4 regions of the Enterobacter sp. I4 genome follow, and region 2 is predicted to be linked to each of the others. Evidence: predicted binding sites of a transcription regulator. Region 2 holds the regulator's gene; each other region holds the start of a gene.
The links. Region 2 encodes CRP, which controls carbon source genes, mostly activating them, when cyclic AMP is high. Its sites were predicted from a motif close to ATGTGANNNNNNTCACAT; they were not measured.
Positions count from the first base shown of each region.

Region 1: the regulator CRP is predicted to act here: its motif matches at 2,088-2,105, upstream of MOQ06_RS06740 (CidA/LrgA family protein).
Region 3: the regulator CRP is predicted to act here: its motif matches at 1,495-1,512, upstream of yrbN (protein YrbN).
Region 4: the regulator CRP is predicted to act here: its motif matches at 1,517-1,534, upstream of focA (formate transporter FocA).

Region 1 covers NZ_JALBUO010000001.1:1,400,729-1,404,783, reverse strand. Annotated here, with positions in the region: gene mdtQ (multidrug resistance outer membrane protein MdtQ) at 1-719, opposite strand, end outside; gene dusC (tRNA dihydrouridine(16) synthase DusC) at 1,050-1,985, opposite strand; gene MOQ06_RS06740 (CidA/LrgA family protein) at 2,154-2,552, shown strand; gene MOQ06_RS06735 (CidB/LrgB family autolysis modulator) at 2,549-3,244, shown strand; gene cdd (cytidine deaminase) at 3,373-4,055, shown strand, end outside.
Region 2 covers NZ_JALBUO010000002.1:800,862-804,916, forward strand. Annotated here, with positions in the region: gene MOQ06_RS16260 (phosphoribulokinase) at 1-341, shown strand, start outside; gene MOQ06_RS16265 (OsmC family protein) at 406-810, opposite strand; gene crp (cAMP-activated global transcriptional regulator CRP) at 1,121-1,753, shown strand; gene MOQ06_RS16275 (YccS/YhfK family putative transporter) at 1,811-3,898, shown strand; gene MOQ06_RS16280 (aspartate aminotransferase family protein) at 3,895-4,055, opposite strand, start outside.
Region 3 covers NZ_JALBUO010000001.1:325,122-329,176, reverse strand. Annotated here, with positions in the region: gene MOQ06_RS01560 (DEAD/DEAH family ATP-dependent RNA helicase) at 1-1,415, opposite strand, end outside; gene yrbN (protein YrbN) at 1,408-1,488, opposite strand; gene nlpI (lipoprotein NlpI) at 1,597-2,481, opposite strand; gene pnp (polyribonucleotide nucleotidyltransferase) at 2,592-4,055, opposite strand, start outside.
Region 4 covers NZ_JALBUO010000003.1:269,759-273,813, reverse strand. Annotated here, with positions in the region: gene pflB (formate C-acetyltransferase) at 1-549, opposite strand, end outside; gene focA (formate transporter FocA) at 601-1,458, opposite strand; gene ycaO (30S ribosomal protein S12 methylthiotransferase accessory factor YcaO) at 1,865-3,625, opposite strand; gene MOQ06_RS20565 (DUF421 domain-containing protein) at 3,753-4,055, shown strand, end outside.

The DNA of each region.
Region 1 (4,055 bases), on a different contig from region 2:
TCGTCGGTTTTACCGGCATTGATATCGGTTTCAACGCCCTCCACCGAGGAGGTAATGCCGTGCTGATAAAGGTCACGATCGGCACCGATGATATTTTCCTGCTCCTGTTTAATCTGGGCGAGCACATCCCCCACGGCGGCCTCGGTCTGCCAGTCCCAGTACAGGCGCGCGACGCTGCTCGCAAGCAGCTGGCGGGTTTGCTCCAGCTCCGCTTTTTGCGCATTCACCTTACCGATGCGGGCCTCAATCCGGGCGCGATTTTTGCCCCACAGATCCAGATCCCAGCCCGCCGTCAGGCCGAAGGTCCCGTTGGTGTACCACGGACCGGTGGTTCCCGCGGCGGGGTCAGTCAGGGCAAACGGCCCCATCAGCCCCTCAGCCGACATTTTTTGCCGCTCAACGTCTGCGGAAAAATCCATCTGCGGGCCATCCGCAGCGATGGCGGCCTTCGCCTGCGCTTCCGCAAGCGTGATGCGCTGCCGGGCAATTTGCATATCCGGCGCATCGGCTATCGCTTTGGCGATCAGCGAACTGAGCTGCGGATCGTTATAGTCTTTCCACCATTCGCTTTTCGGCCAGTCGGCATGGCGCAGCGGGCTATTCACCGACGCGGCCGCCGTTTGCGCCTTTACTGGCGACACCGTCGCATGTTCCGGCGCGCAGGCGGCCAGGATTAAAACAAGGGGAGCACTCAGAGATAAAATAAGAAAACGTTTCATTACGCCATGCACTCAAAAAAATAAAGGCGCAACTTACGCTTGATGGCGCAGCGTTTTTTAGTAACGCGTGGCAATCCGTACATTGTCATACATTTTTATATTCGGAAATTTATATCCTTAAAAAATGTATTAATTACATGTATTCATACCAATTATGAATTGGCTGCTACACTTATTCACGACAGACATACGCAGGAGAAGCGAATGAAAATACTATTGTGGGTTATTTTGATTATATTTCTGATAGGGCTGCTGGTGGTAACCGGCGTATTCAAGATGATTTTCTGATTCTGTCGCCCGGCGTCCTGCCGGGCGAGCATAGTAACGCTTTTAATGCTTCGACTGGATCACCCGCGCAATCTCTGCCGAGGTTTGCAGCGTCCGGATCTCCTGAAATAACCCCAGCGCTTCGCCGTACTCTTTACGCAAATAGCTCAGCCACTGTTTAATGCGCGCAACGTGGTACAGCCCGGTATCGCCCTGCTTCTCCAGCCGCGTGTATTTTTGCAACAGCTTAACCACGTCAGCCCACGGCATGCGCGGCTCGTTATATTTCACCACCCGGCTGAGGTTTGGCACGTTAAGCGCGCCGCGGCCGATCATCACCGCATCACAGCCGGTCTCCTTCAGGCAGGCCTGCGCGCTCTCGTAATCCCAGATTTCACCGTTGGCGATAACCGGTATGGCAAGCCGCTTGCGGATCTCGCCTATGGCCTGCCAGTTGATGCGCTCGGCTTTATAGCCGTCCTCTTTGGTGCGCCCGTGAACTACCAGCTCGGTTGCTCCGGCCTGCTGCACCGCGTCAGCAATTTCAAACTGCTTATCGCCACTGTCCCACCCAAGACGCACCTTAACCGTGACCGGCAGATGCGACGGCACCGCCTCACGCATGGCCTTTGCGCCGCGATAAATCAGCTCAGGATCCTTGAGCAACGTCGCCCCGCCGCCGCTGCCGTTCACCAGCTTTGACGGACAGCCGCAGTTAAGGTCAACCCCGTAAGAGCCAAGCGCCACCGCGCGGGCGGCGTTTTCCGCCAGCCACTCGGGATACTGGCCGAGCAGCTGGATGCGCACCAGCGTTCCGGAAGGGGTACGGCTCTGACGGTGCAGCTCAGGGCAGAGGCGATAAAAGGATTTTTCTGGCAGCAGCATATCGACCACGCGCAAGAACTCCGTCACGCAGAGATCGTAATCGTTCACCTCGGTTAGCAGCTCGCGCACGAGCGAGTCGAGCACGCCTTCCATCGGGGCCAGTAAAACACGCATTCTGAGTACCTGTGAAAAAAGACGCGCTATAGTAGCTGCTCTCTATGTATGTTGAAAGCCCGGCGTTCCATTGCGGAATGTCTGGTATGCGCAAAATTCATGATGTGATCCGTGGCACATTTTCAGGTTTAATTGTATGATGAATACGTCTCAGCAAGGACTTTCACCATGAGCAAATCACTGAATACTATCTGGCAATATCTTCGCGCCTTCGTCCTGATTTATGCCTGTCTGTACGCCGGCATTTTTATCGCCTCGCTGCTGCCCATCGTCATCCCCGGCAGCATTATCGGCATGCTGATCCTGTTTGTGCTGCTGGCTTTACAGGTTCTGCCTGCGCAATGGGTCAACCCGGGATGCTTCGTGCTTATTCGCTATATGGCCCTGCTCTTTGTGCCTATCGGCGTCGGGGTAATGCAGTATTACGATGTGCTTAAAGCGCAGTTCGGCCCGATTGTTGTCTCCTGCGCCATCAGCACGCTGGTGGTGTTCCTGGTGGTGAGCTGGAGCTCGCATCTGGTGCACGGTGAACGTCGCGTGGTCGGGCAGAAAGGAGCTAAAAAATGATGGCCAATATCTGGTGGTCCCTGCCGTTAACGCTGGCGGTGTTCTTCGCCGCGCGTAAGCTTGCGGTTCGTTTCAAAATGCCGTTGCTTAACCCGCTGCTGGTTGCCATGGTGGTAATTATTCCTTTCCTGCTGCTTACCGGCATTCCCTACGAGCGTTACTTCGCCGGGAGCAAGATCCTCAACGATTTATTGCAGCCTGCCGTGGTGGCGCTGGCGTTTCCTTTATATGAGCAACTGCATCAGATCCGCGCTCGCTGGAAGTCGATTATCACTATCTGCTTCGTGGGTAGCCTGGTGGCGATGATCACCGGCACCTCAGTGGCCTTGCTGATGGGCGCGTCACCGCAGATTGCCGCCTCTATCCTGCCTAAATCCGTCACCACGCCAATTGCCATGGCCGTGGGCGGCAGCATTGGCGGCATCCCGGCCATCAGCGCCGTGTGCGTAATATTTGTCGGTATTCTGGGCGCGGTGTTTGGCCACACGCTGCTGAATATCATGAAAATTCGTACCAAAGCGGCGCGCGGTCTGGCGATGGGCACCGCTTCGCACGCGCTGGGCACCGCACGCTGCGCGGAGCTGGACTACCAGGAAGGGGCGTTCAGCTCGCTGGCGCTGGTGATCTGCGGGATTATTACCTCCCTGGTCGCGCCGTTTATCTTCCCGGTTATTCTGGCGGTAATGGGCTAAAATTTGCGATGCGTCGCGCAAATTTCATTTTCATTTCATAAGTTGCACACATAATGAGATTTGGATCACATATAAAGGCCGAACGGCTCCGTACACTACCGATCCATTAACCTTGATGAGGCAACGTCATGCATCCACGTTTTCAAGCTGCTTTCTCTCAGCTTGCAGAGAATTTGCAATCAGCCCTGGCTCCGGTTCTGGCGGATGCGCATTTCCCCGCCCTGCTGACGGCAGAACAGGTCTCGACGCTTAAGCAGGCGACGGGGCTGGACGAAGACGCGCTGGCTTTCGCCCTGCTGCCGCTGGCGGCTGCCTGCGCCCGCGCTGACCTTTCCCATTTTAACGTAGGTGCAATCGCGCGCGGCGTGAGTGGAACCTGGTACTTCGGTGGGAACATGGAGTTTCTCGGCGCCACCATGCAGCAAACCGTTCACGCGGAGCAGAGCGCCATCAGCCACGCCTGGCTGCGCGGTGAAAAAGCGCTGAGCGCCATCACCGTCAACTATACCCCCTGTGGCCACTGCCGCCAGTTTATGAACGAGCTGAACAGCGGTCTGGAGCTGCGCATCAACCTGCCGGGACGCGCGCCGCATACGCTGGGCGATTATCTGCCTGACGCTTTTGGCCCGAAAGATCTTGAGATCAAAACCCTGCTGATGGACGAGCAGAACCACGGTTTTGCGCTGACGGGGGATGCGCTCAGCGAGGCAGCCATTGCGGCCGCGAATAAAAGCCACACGCCGTACAGCAAATCCCCAAGCGGCGTCGCCCTTCAGTGCCGCGACGGGCGCATCTTCACCGGTAGCTATGC
Region 2 (4,055 bases):
AGGCGGTGATGGACTCGGTGGTACGTTCCATGGAGGATTACATCAACTTCCTGACGCCACAGTTTTCCCGAACCCATATTAACTTCCAGCGCGTCCCTACCGTAGACACCTCAAACCCGTTCGCCGCAAAAAGCATTCCCTCGCTGGACGAGAGCTTCGTGGTGATCCACTTCCGCAATCTGGAAGGCATCGACTACCCGTGGCTGCTGGCGATGCTGCAGGGTTCATTTATTTCGCATATGAATACGTTAGTGGTGCCGGGCGGAAAAATGGGGCTGGCGATGGAGCTGATCATGACGCCGCTGGTACAGCGGTTGATGGAAGGGAAGCAGATCGCATAATCATATCCCCTCTCCTGCGGGAGAGGGTTAGGGTGAGGGCATCAACACGCAGATGCCCCCTCAATCACGCCTCGATCACTTCATACGAATGCGTGATGTTCACCGCTTTCTCCAGCATTAACGCCACCGAGCAGTACTTCTCCGCGGAGAGATCCACCGCGCGGGACACCGCCGCGTCCTTCAGCGCTTTACCGGTGACCACAAAGTGCAGATTGATGTGCGTAAACAGGCGTGGCGCCTCTTCACGACGTTCTGACGTCAGCTTCACTTCACAATCGGTCACGTCATGGCGGCCTTTTTGCAGGATCGACACCACGTCGATAGCGCTGCATCCACCCGCGGCCATCAGCACCATTTCCATAGGGCTTGGGGCTTTATCGCCGGAGTTGCCATCCATCAAAATCTGATGCCCGGAAGCGGACTCGCCCAGGAACGTTAACCCTTCAACCCATTTCACGCGCGCTTGCATATTCACTCACTCCAACGTTGCATTTTTTATGACAGATTACGTGTACGTTACATTTCTCGCAACGGAAGGCGACCTGCGTCATGCTGAAGCGAGACACCAGGAGACACGCGGCGAAAGCTATGCTAAAACACTCTGGATGCTACAGTAATACATTGACGTTACACATGTATGCAGAGGACATCAAACTTTACTGGCTGCGAAACGTTACGACAGCCGACTTCCCAGGTATGGGTAAGAATTCGATTGCAACCCCAGAGTCCGGATGCATCTTATGACTCTGGTGACAGCTTATAACAGAGGATAACAGCGCATGGTGCTTGGCAAACCGCAAACAGACCCGACTCTCGAATGGTTCTTGTCTCATTGCCACATTCATAAGTACCCATCAAAGAGCACGCTGATTCACCAGGGTGAAAAAGCGGAAACGTTGTATTACATCGTTAAAGGCTCGGTGGCCGTGCTGATCAAAGATGAAGAAGGGAAAGAGATGATCCTTTCTTATCTGAACCAGGGCGATTTTATCGGTGAACTGGGCCTGTTTGAAGAAGGCCAGGAACGTAGCGCCTGGGTTCGTGCAAAAACAGCATGTGAAGTGGCTGAAATTTCTTACAAGAAATTCCGTCAGCTGATTCAGGTTAACCCTGACATCCTGATGCGTCTTTCTTCCCAGATGGCGCGCCGTCTGCAGGTGACCTCTGAGAAGGTAGGCAACCTGGCCTTCCTGGACGTGACCGGCCGTATCGCGCAGACCCTGCTGAACCTGGCGAAACAGCCAGACGCCATGACCCACCCTGACGGCATGCAAATTAAAATTACCCGTCAGGAAATTGGTCAGATCGTCGGTTGTTCCCGTGAAACAGTGGGCCGTATCCTGAAGATGCTGGAAGATCAGAACCTGATCTCTGCCCACGGTAAAACTATCGTGGTCTACGGAACCCGTTAATTCCGGCCAAACGGCGTGCCGCCGCAGGGTGGCACGCCGTTTTTGTCTCTACTCCTCATGTGGCGCAGGCTGATCTATCACCCGGAAGTTAACTACGCACTGCGACAAACGCTGGTGCTGTGTCTTCCCGTGGCCGTGGGCCTGATCCTCGGACACCTGCAGCAAGGCCTGCTGTTTTCCCTCGTTCCCGCCTGCTGCAACATTGCCGGTCTGGACACGCCGCATAAACGCTTTTTCAAACGCCTGATCGTCGGCGGCTGCCTGTTTGCCGGCTGTAGCCTTGCCGTCCAGCTCCTGCTGGCCCGGGACATTCCCCTGCCGCTGATCCTGACCGTGCTGGCGATGACACTCGGCGTGACCGCCGAAATCAGCTCGCTGCACGCCCGCCTCCTTCCCGCGTCGCTGATCGCCGCCATCTTCACCTTAAGCCTGGCGGGCAATATGCCGGTGTGGGAGCCGTTGCTGATCTACGCCCTCGGCACGCTATGGTACGGGCTGTTTAACTGGTTCTGGTTCTGGCTGTGGCGGGAACAGCCGATGCGCGAATCCCTCAGCCTGCTCTACCGTCAGCTGGCGGAGTATTGCGAAGCGAAATATACCCTGCTGACGCAGCACACCGATCCGGAAAAATCGCTGCCGCCGCTGCTGGAGCGCCAGCAAAAGGTGGTGGATCTGATAAGCCAGTGCTACCAGCAGCTGCACATGCTCGCCGCCAGCCAAAACCAGGAATACAAGCGGCTGCTGCGTATCTTCCAGGTCGGGCTGGATTTGCAGGAGCATATCTCCGTCAGCCTTCACCACCCGGAAGAGGTGCAAAAGCTGGTGGAGCGCAGCCACGCGGAGGCGGTGATCCGCTGGAACGCGCAGACCGTTGCGGCGCGCCTGCGGGTGCTGGCGGACGATATTCTCTATCACCGCTACCCGACGCGCTTTACCATGGACAAACAGCTCGGCGCGCTGGAGAAGATAGCGCGTCAGCACCCGGATAACCCGGTCGGCCAGTTTGCCGCCTGGCATTTCAGCCGTATCGCCCGGGTGCTGCGCACCCAGCGCCCGCTGTACGCCCGTGACCTGATGGCGGATAAGCAAAAGCGGCTCCCGCTGCTGCCTGCCCTGAAAAGCTATCTGTCGCTGAAGTCAGCCGCCCTGCGTAACGCCGCCCGGATAAGCGTGATGCTGAGCGTCGCCAGCCTGATGGGCATGGCACTGCACCTGCCGAAACCCTACTGGATCTTAATGACCGTGCTGTTTGTCACCCAGAACGGCTACGGCGCCACGCGGGTACGTATTCTGCACCGGGCGGGAGGCACCATGGCGGGGCTGATTATCGCGGGCGTGACGCTGCACTTCCACGTGCCGGAGGGCTACACGCTGGCCGGCATGCTGGCCATTACCCTGGTGAGCTACCTGATTATCCGCAAAAACTACGGCTGGGCGATGGTGGGCTTTACGGTGACGGCGGTATATACCCTGCAGCTGCTCACGCTAAACGGGGAACAGTTTATTATCGCCCGGCTGGTCGATACGCTGATTGGCTGCCTGATCGCCTTTGGCGGCATGGTCTGGCTGTGGCCGCAGTGGCAGAGCGGGCTGCTGAGGCAGAACGCCCACGACGCGCTGGAGGCCGACCAGCGTGCGATTCGCCTGATCCTGAGCGACGATCCGCAGCCTTCCCCGCTGGCCTACGAGCGGATGAAGGTCAACCAGGCGCATAACGCCCTGTTCAACTCCCTCAACCAGGCCATGCAGGAGCCGGGCTTTAACGCGCACTATCTGGCGGACATGAAGCTGTGGGTAACGCACAGCCAGTTCATCGTCGAGCATATAAACGCCATGACCACGCTGGCGCGCGAGCACACGATGCTGACGCCGGATCTGGCGCAGCGCTATTTGCAGTCGTGTGAAATTGCGCTGCAGCGCTGCCAGCAGCGTCTGGAGTATGACGCGCCGGGCGAGTCGGGAGAAACGAATATACTGGAAGCGCCGGAGACGCTGACCCACGGGCCGATGAGCACCCTGGAGCAGCATTTGCAGCGCGTGCTGGGGCATCTGAACACCATGCACACCATTTCGTCGGTGGCATGGCGCCAGCGTCCGCATCACGGGATTTGGTTAACCCGCAGGCTGAAGCGGACGGCGTATTAACCTTTTACAATCTTCGCGACCGCCGCTGCAAAACGGCTTAACCCGTCTTCAATATCTTTCTCTTCCACCACCAGCGACGGCGCAAAGCGCATGACGTCCGGCCCCGCGTTGAGCACCATAACGCCTTCATGCGCGGCAGCGTGCAGGAAATCGCGCG
Region 3 (4,055 bases), on a different contig from region 2:
CCGCGTGGACCACGATCGTTACGGTCGCCACGACGTTCGAAACGATCGTCACGGTCACGGAACTCACGCTTAGGACGCATCGGTGCATCTGGTGGCACGATCAGGCTACGTTCGCCCTGCGCCATTTTCAGCAGTGCTGCGGCCAGGGTTTCCATATCCAGCTCTTCGCCTTCAGCGGTTGGCTGAATTTGTGACAGCAGCGCACGGTACTGATCCAGATCGCTGCTTTCCAGCTGCTGCTGTACTTTCGCGGCGAATTTTTCCAGACGGCGTTTGCCCAGCAGTTCTGCATTTGGCAGCTCAGCTTCTGGAATAGTCAGCTTCATGGTGCGTTCGATGTTACGCAGCAGACGACGCTCGCGGTTCTCAACGAACAGCAGCGCGCGGCCCGCACGACCTGCACGACCGGTACGGCCGATACGGTGAACGTAAGACTCGGAGTCCATCGGGATGTCGTAGTTTACCACCAGGCTGATACGCTCAACGTCCAGACCACGTGCTGCCACGTCGGTTGCAATCAGGATATCCAGACGACCGTCTTTCAGACGCTCAAGCGTCTGCTCGCGCAGCGCCTGGTTCATGTCGCCGTTCAGCGCTGCGCTGTTGTAGCCGCTACGCTCCAGCGCTTCAGCCACTTCCAGGGTCGCGTTTTTGGTACGTACGAAGATAATCGCCGCATCAAAATCTTCCGCTTCCAGGAAACGCACCAGCGCTTCGTTTTTACGCATGCCGTATACAGACCAGTAGCTCTGGCTGATGTCCGGGCGAGTGGTCACGCTGGACTGAATACGCACTTCCTGCGGCTCTTTCATGAAGCGGCGGGTAATGCGACGGATCGCTTCTGGCATGGTTGCAGAGAACAGAGCGGTCTGATGACCTTCCGGGATCTGCGCCATGATGGTTTCAACGTCTTCGATGAAGCCCATACGCAGCATTTCATCTGCTTCATCCAGTACCAGGCCGCTCAGCTTAGAGAGGTCCAGGGTACCGCGCTTCAGATGATCCAGCAGACGGCCCGGCGTACCGACAACAATCTGTGGGCCCTGGCGCAGGGCGCGTAACTGCACGTCATAACGCTGGCCGCCGTACAGGGCTACCACGTTTACGCCGCGCATATGTTTAGAGAATTCCGTCATTGCTTCAGCAACCTGAACAGCCAGTTCACGGGTTGGAGCCAGGACGAGGATCTGCGGTGCACGCAGGTCCGGATCGATGTTGTTCAGCAGCGGCAGCGAGAATGCTGCAGTTTTACCGCTACCGGTCTGGGCCATGCCCAGCACGTCACGACCAGAAAGCAGGTGTGGGATACACTCAGCCTGGATCGGAGATGGTTTTTCGTAACCCAGATCGTTAAGGGCTTCAAGGATAGGAGCCTTCAGGCCCAGATCTGCAAAAGTGGTTTCGAATTCAGCCATGTAGTACAAGTGCCTCGATATTAATGGCGGCCAGTCTACTTAGCTCATCGTGAAAATGATTAGCAATTTTCATTGAAAAGTGTGAACCGGCTCAAATTAGGTGTATTGACGAACAACAACGCCCTCACCAGTGAAGGTGATGGCAATCAAAAAGATTACGGGCTGATGTTTATGTCGTCAGCTATTGCTGGTCCGATTCTGCCAGGTCGTCTTGCTCCTGGCCCAAGAGCGATAATTCCAACAATGCATAACGGTGCTCAACGAAGTTATGTACGTTGTTAGCAACCGCTAATTTGAACAGTGCCGTAGCGCTGTCCATATCCCCCAGACTTAGGTAGTACTTACCTAAATAGAAGTTGGTTTCACTGAGATGCTCAGCGAGCGAGGTGTTATCCGTTGCGTCCGCCTTGAGGCGTTCCATCAGCGTTGCTTCGCTAATGTTGCCCAGGTAGAACTCGACAATGTTCCATCCCCACTGTTCCTTATCCGATTTTTCGAAGCGCTGTTGTAGTGCTTCTTTGGCCTGCTTCTCATCGAGCTTCTGCTCAACGATGTAAAGCCACAGGCTGCGGAAAGGATCATTAGGATCGTCTTGATAAAACGCCAGCAGATCATCTTGCGCTAACTTATCACGACCGCCGTAATACAATGCGATACCGCGATTCAAGTGCGCGTAGTTGTAAGTTGGATCAAGCTCAAGTACAGAATCAAACGCTTCATAGGCAGCATCAAAATTGCCTGCCTGCGTTAAGTAAATGCCTAAGTAATTGAATACTTCAGGCATATCAGGTCGGATTGCCAGCGCTTGTGAAAAATCATTTCGCGCTAATGCCCTCAGACCGAGACTATCATACAACACTCCGCGCTCATATAAAAGCTGTGCGCGTTCGTCATCGGTTAAAGCCCGACTGGCAAGAATTTGTTCCATGCGTGCCAGAATCACTTCCTGCTGCAAAGTCGGTTGCAGTGGCACTGCGAGGACTTCGCTCTTACGCCAGGCAGAGTTGCTGCATCCTGCCAGCGTTAAAGCTGTCGCAACGAAACACCAGCGCAAAAAAGGCTTCATTTCCCACTCCCGAAGACAACTATTGGATGAACGTCCTGTCCCCCGGCGGCTTAACAAGGCGTCCTGCCTGATAATAAGCCCTCCGCTATCGCGGAGGGCAAACGGCAACCTTACTCGCCTTGCTGTTCAGCAGCCGGAGCTTCCGGTGCCGCAGCAGGCTGAGACTGCTCGGTTGCTTCTTTGATGCTCAGACGGATACGGCCCTGGCGATCGACTTCCAGAACTTTCACCGGTACTTCCTGACCCATCTGCAGGTAATCGGTCACTTTCTCAACGCGCTTGTCAGCGATCTGAGAGATGTGTACCAGACCTTCTTTACCGCCACCGATGGCAACGAACGCGCCAAAGTCAACGATACGGGTTACTTTACCCGCATAGATACGGCCCACTTCGATTTCTGCGGTGATCTCTTCAATGCGACGGATAGCGAATTTCGCCTTCTCGCCGTCGGTTGCTGCGATCTTCACAGTACCGTCATCTTCGATTTCAATGGTAGTGCCAGTTTCTTCGGTCAGCGCACGAATTACGGAACCGCCCTTACCGATAACATCCTTGATCTTGTCTGGATTGATCTTGATGGTGTGGATACGTGGTGCGAACTGAGAAATGTCGCCACGCGGCGCGTTAATCGCCTGTTCCATCACGCCCAGGATGTGCAGACGCGCACCTTTAGCCTGGTTCAGAGCAACCTGCATGATCTCTTTGGTGATACCTTCAATTTTGATATCCATCTGCAGGGCAGAGATACCGTCGCGGGAACCCGCCACTTTGAAGTCCATATCACCCAGGTGGTCTTCATCGCCCAGAATGTCAGACAGCACAACGTAGTTGTCGCCTTCTTTCACCAGACCCATTGCGATACCCGCAACGGCGGCTTTGATTGGCACGCCTGCATCCATCAGCGCCAGAGAGGCACCACACACGGAAGCCATGGAAGAAGAACCGTTGGATTCGGTGATTTCAGACACAACACGTACGGTGTACGGGAATTTGTCTGCTTCTGGCATAACTGCCAGCACGCCGCGCTTCGCCAGACGACCGTGACCAATTTCACGACGCTTCGGTGAGCCAACCATACCGGTTTCGCCCACAGAGTACGGAGGGAAGTTGTAGTGGAACAGGAAGCTGTCAGTGCGCTCGCCCATCAGTTCGTCGATGATCTGTGCGTCACGTGCAGTACCCAGGGTCGCGGTAACCAGCGCCTGCGTTTCACCACGGGTGAACAGCGCAGAGCCGTGGGTACGTGGCAGAACGCCAGTACGCACGTCCAGGCCACGAATCATGTCTTTTTCACGGCCATCGATACGCGGCTCGCCTGCCAGCACGCGGCTACGAACAACGTTTTTCTCGATAGCGTGCAGGATTTCGCTCAGCTCGTTAGCGTCCAGCGCTTCATCTTCAGCAACCAGCGTCGCGATGGTTTCAGATTTGATCGCGTCAACCTGAGCGTAACGCTCCTGTTTGTCAGTGATGCGGTAAGCATCGCTCAGACGAGATTCTGCCAGTGCAGCAACGCGTGCGTTCAGCGCGTCGTTTGCCGCTTCTGGCTGCCAGTCCCAGCGTGGTTTACCGGC
Region 4 (4,055 bases), on a different contig from region 2:
ACGGTAGTCACCGATGATACGGCCACGGCCATATGCATCTGGCAGACCAGTCAGAACGCCAGATTTACGGCAGTTCAGAATGTCTTTGGTGTAAACATCGAATACACCCTGGTTGTGGGTTTTACGGTATTCGGTGAAGATTTTTTTCAGCATTGGGTCCAGCTCGCGGTTATACGCTTTGCAGGAACCTTCAACCATTTTGATACCACCGAACGGGATGATTGCGCGTTTCAGTGGTGCTTCAGTTTGCAGACCAACGATTTTCTCAAGGGCTTTGTTGATGTAGCCAGCATCGTGAGAAGTGATGGTGGAAGCAACGGAGGTGTCAAAATCAACTGGCGCGTGAGTGCGGTTTTCCAGTTTAACGCCTTCCATTACGCTGTCCCACAGCTTGGTGGTTGCGTCAGTTGCACCAGCCAGGAAGGATTCGTCACCTTCATACGGGGTATAGTTTTTCTGAATGAAGTCACGGACGTTTACTTCATTCTGCCAGTCACCTTTTGTAAAACCTTCCCAGGCTGTGGCTAACTTTTCATTAAGCTCGGACATGTAACACCTACCTTCTTAAGTGGATTTTTTATTTACTGCCTGAGACAACCATCAATGATGGTCGCCGCCACGCAGGTAAATGACCCAGTATGTCAACCCAACTAACAGACCCCCACCGATAATGTTCCCGATAGTGACGGGGATCAGGTTATCGGTAATGAAATTCATAATAGTCAGGTGAGAGAAACTTTCCGGGGTTGAACCAACAGCAGTCCAGAACTCCGGGCTTGCAAAGTTGCGGATAACAATCCCCATCGGGATCATGAACATATTCGCAATACTGTGCTCAAAGCCGCTGGCAACAAACATCGCAACCGGCAGAACCATAATCATGGCTTTATCCATCAGGCTACGACCAGAGTAGCTCATCCACACCGCCAGGCAGACCATCAGGTTAGCAAGGATGCCGAGAGCAACGGCTTCGATAAATGTATGGTGCATTTTGTGGTCAGCGGTTTGCAGGACGTTAAGCCCCCATCCGCCGTTGGCGGTCATGTACTCGCCAGAAAGCCACATCAACAAAACAAAGAGCAGACAGCCAATCAGGTTACCAACGTAGACGTTAAGCCAGTTGCGCGCCAGTTGACCCCAGGTGATCCTTCCGCTGGCTTTCGCCACAACAATCAACACCGTTGAGGTGAAGAGATCGGCGCCGCAGATGACGCAAAGAATCAAACCCAGCGAGAAGCAGATGCCGCCAATCAGTTTGGCTATGCCGTAAGGCATCGCGGCAGTACCGGTGGTAGCGGTGATATAGAAGACGAAAGCGATAGAGATGAACACACCAGCCGTGATCGCCAGATAGAACGTCTTCATCGGATGTTTCGTTGCTTTATAGACACCCGCTTCTTCGGCAACTTTCGCCATCGCAGCGGGGAGTAATAGATCAAAAGGGTTGTCAGCTTTCACACTAACTCTCTCTTTATTAAGTCGGCGACGAGATACTAACAAAGCATTATAGAAGAGAAATTGATATAGATCATATCTCGCCTGGCTTATAGGCCCGCAGTGTGTATGGTTTTACAGCAAAAGCGGAGTAAGTATTTGATTATCCGTATAAAAATAAATTTTAAAAGTTATGAAAAGAGTTGAATTTTTTCAGTCCACCTCCCTTAAAACAGTTAATTAAAATGGAGTATTTGCCATAATAAGTAACAGTAAAACGCAGGTAAGTATTATTATATTTACCCGTAGTTAACTTAATTATTACAATCAAACGTCATTGCGCGAAAAAATAAAAAAAGGGGCAATGAAATTGCCCCGTAATATAGCTCAGGCGAGTGAATACGCCTACTGCCATTAATGTTATATGCGCTTATTTTGACCAGTAAGCGGCTTTTGCCTTCTGTAATTTTTCATAGGCGTTGAGCAGAGACTGATGTGCCGGGAAGGCTTTCAGATCGCTGTCTACCGTCTGCAGGCCATAGAATGGCGCTTCACCGCTCAGCGCCGCGCTGGCGGCTTCAACGGCGTCTGCACCGTACATACGCACAAACGCATTCAGGTACTGCAGTGGTTCACGGTCGTCTTCCTGAGACAGCAGAAGCAACGTTTGCAGGCAACGGTAATAGTTAGTGCGCTCGGCAGAGAAGACCGACTGGTTAAATTCCATCGTCCATTCTGTCCAGGCCAGGGCCTGATCCAGATCGCCGCCCGCCAGCGCCAGCATCGCCTTCAGTTCGCCGATGCGCAGCGTGTACCAGCCGTTATCCTTACCGGTTGCCAGACCCAGCAGCTCGCGCACGCGGGTGAAATCATCGTGGCCTTCTTCGTCCAGTTGGGCGATCAGGTTCAGATAATCCTCTTTATCCCACTCGCTGCCCGGCAGGGCCAGCAGGGTTTCGCGCAGGTGCGCACCCATGCTGTTGTTTGCCAGCCACAGATCTTCTGCCGGATAGATGTCGGACATGCCCGGCACGATAATACGGCACGCGTAAACGCCCAGATGTTCATAGTCGGCAATGTAGACTTCGCGATCTTCGGCGTTGAAGATTGCCATCAGGGTGGCGAACTCTTCTTCGGTCGTACCGGCAAAGCTCCAGTCCACGAACGGATAGTCTGCATCCTGCTTGAACATATCCCAGGAGATCAAACCGCTGGAGTCGATGAAGTGCGTTTCGAGGTTGGTGTGCTCGGCCACTTCTTCGTCATCAAAGGTTGGCGGTGTAAACACGTCGAGATCCTTCAGGCTACGACCCTGCAGCAGTTCGGTGACGGTACGCTCCAGCGCCACGCCAAAGTCCGGATGCGCGCCGAAGGAGGCAAAGCAGGTGCCGTTTGCCGGGTTGAACAGCACGACGCAGATAACCGGATATTTGCCGCCCAGTGAACCGTCATAGGCAAAGATAGGGAAACCTTCCGCTTCCAGTTTAGCGATGGATTCCACCACGCCCGGGTAGCGCGCAAGCACGTCAGCCGGGATCTCCGGCAGGCTGATGGACTCAGCAATAATGCGATTTTTGATGTGGCGTTCGAAGACTTCAGATAATCCCTGCACGCGCGCTTCGTTGCGGGTGTTACCGGCGGACATGCCGTTCGACACATACAGGTTGCCGACGATGTTCATCGGAATATAAACGGTCTGCTCATCAGACTGGCGTGTGAACGGCAGGGCACAGATCCCGCGGTCTTCATTGCCGGACTGTAAATCGATCAGCATGCTGGCGGTCAGTTCGTTTTCCGGATCGTAGAACGCGCGCAGGCGGGCATCAAGAATGCCTTCCGGCAGTTCGTCGTCTTCAGTCAGCGGGAACCATTTTTCATTCGGATAGTGAACGAACGGGCCGTTGGCGATGGTATCGCCCAGCCAGAAGTCGGCGAAAAAGTAGTTGGTCGACAGACGTTCAAAATACTCGCCCAGCGCAGAGGCCAGCGCCGCTTTTTTGGTTGCGCCTTTACCGTTGGTAAAGCACAGCGCGCAGTCTTTGTCGCGAATGTGCACAGACCAGACGTGAGGCACCGGGTTCAGCCAGGAGGCTTCTTCGATATTAAAGCCCAGGTCGGTCAGTTTCTGCTGGAAGCGAGCGATGGAATCTTCCAGAGCGGCGTCTTTGCCGGGGATAAACGTTTGAGTCATGGCGTTCACTTTTATCGTACGTAAAGCGCGCAATGATACGGGTTTTGCGTGACGGGTGCTATCTCCGGCGAAAATAAATGGCTGGGCTATGCTTATAGACAGTAACCTACTGTTAAGGCATAGAAAAATGAAAGCATTTGATCTCCAGCGGATGGCGTTTGATAAAGTCCCACCAGAGTTTTTAGGCGAAGTGGCGCTGCGCAGCCTGTACACCTTTGTGCTCGTCTTCCTGTTTCTGAAAATCACCGGGCGTCGCGGCGTTCGCCAGATGTCGCTGTTTGAGGTGCTGATCATCCTGACGCTGGGGTCGGCGGCAGGGGATGTTGCCTTTTATGACGATGTGCCGATGGTGCCGGTCTTTATTGTCTTCGTAACGCTTGCGCTGCTGTACCGTCTGGTCATGTGGCTTATGTCGAAAAGCGAAAAGCTA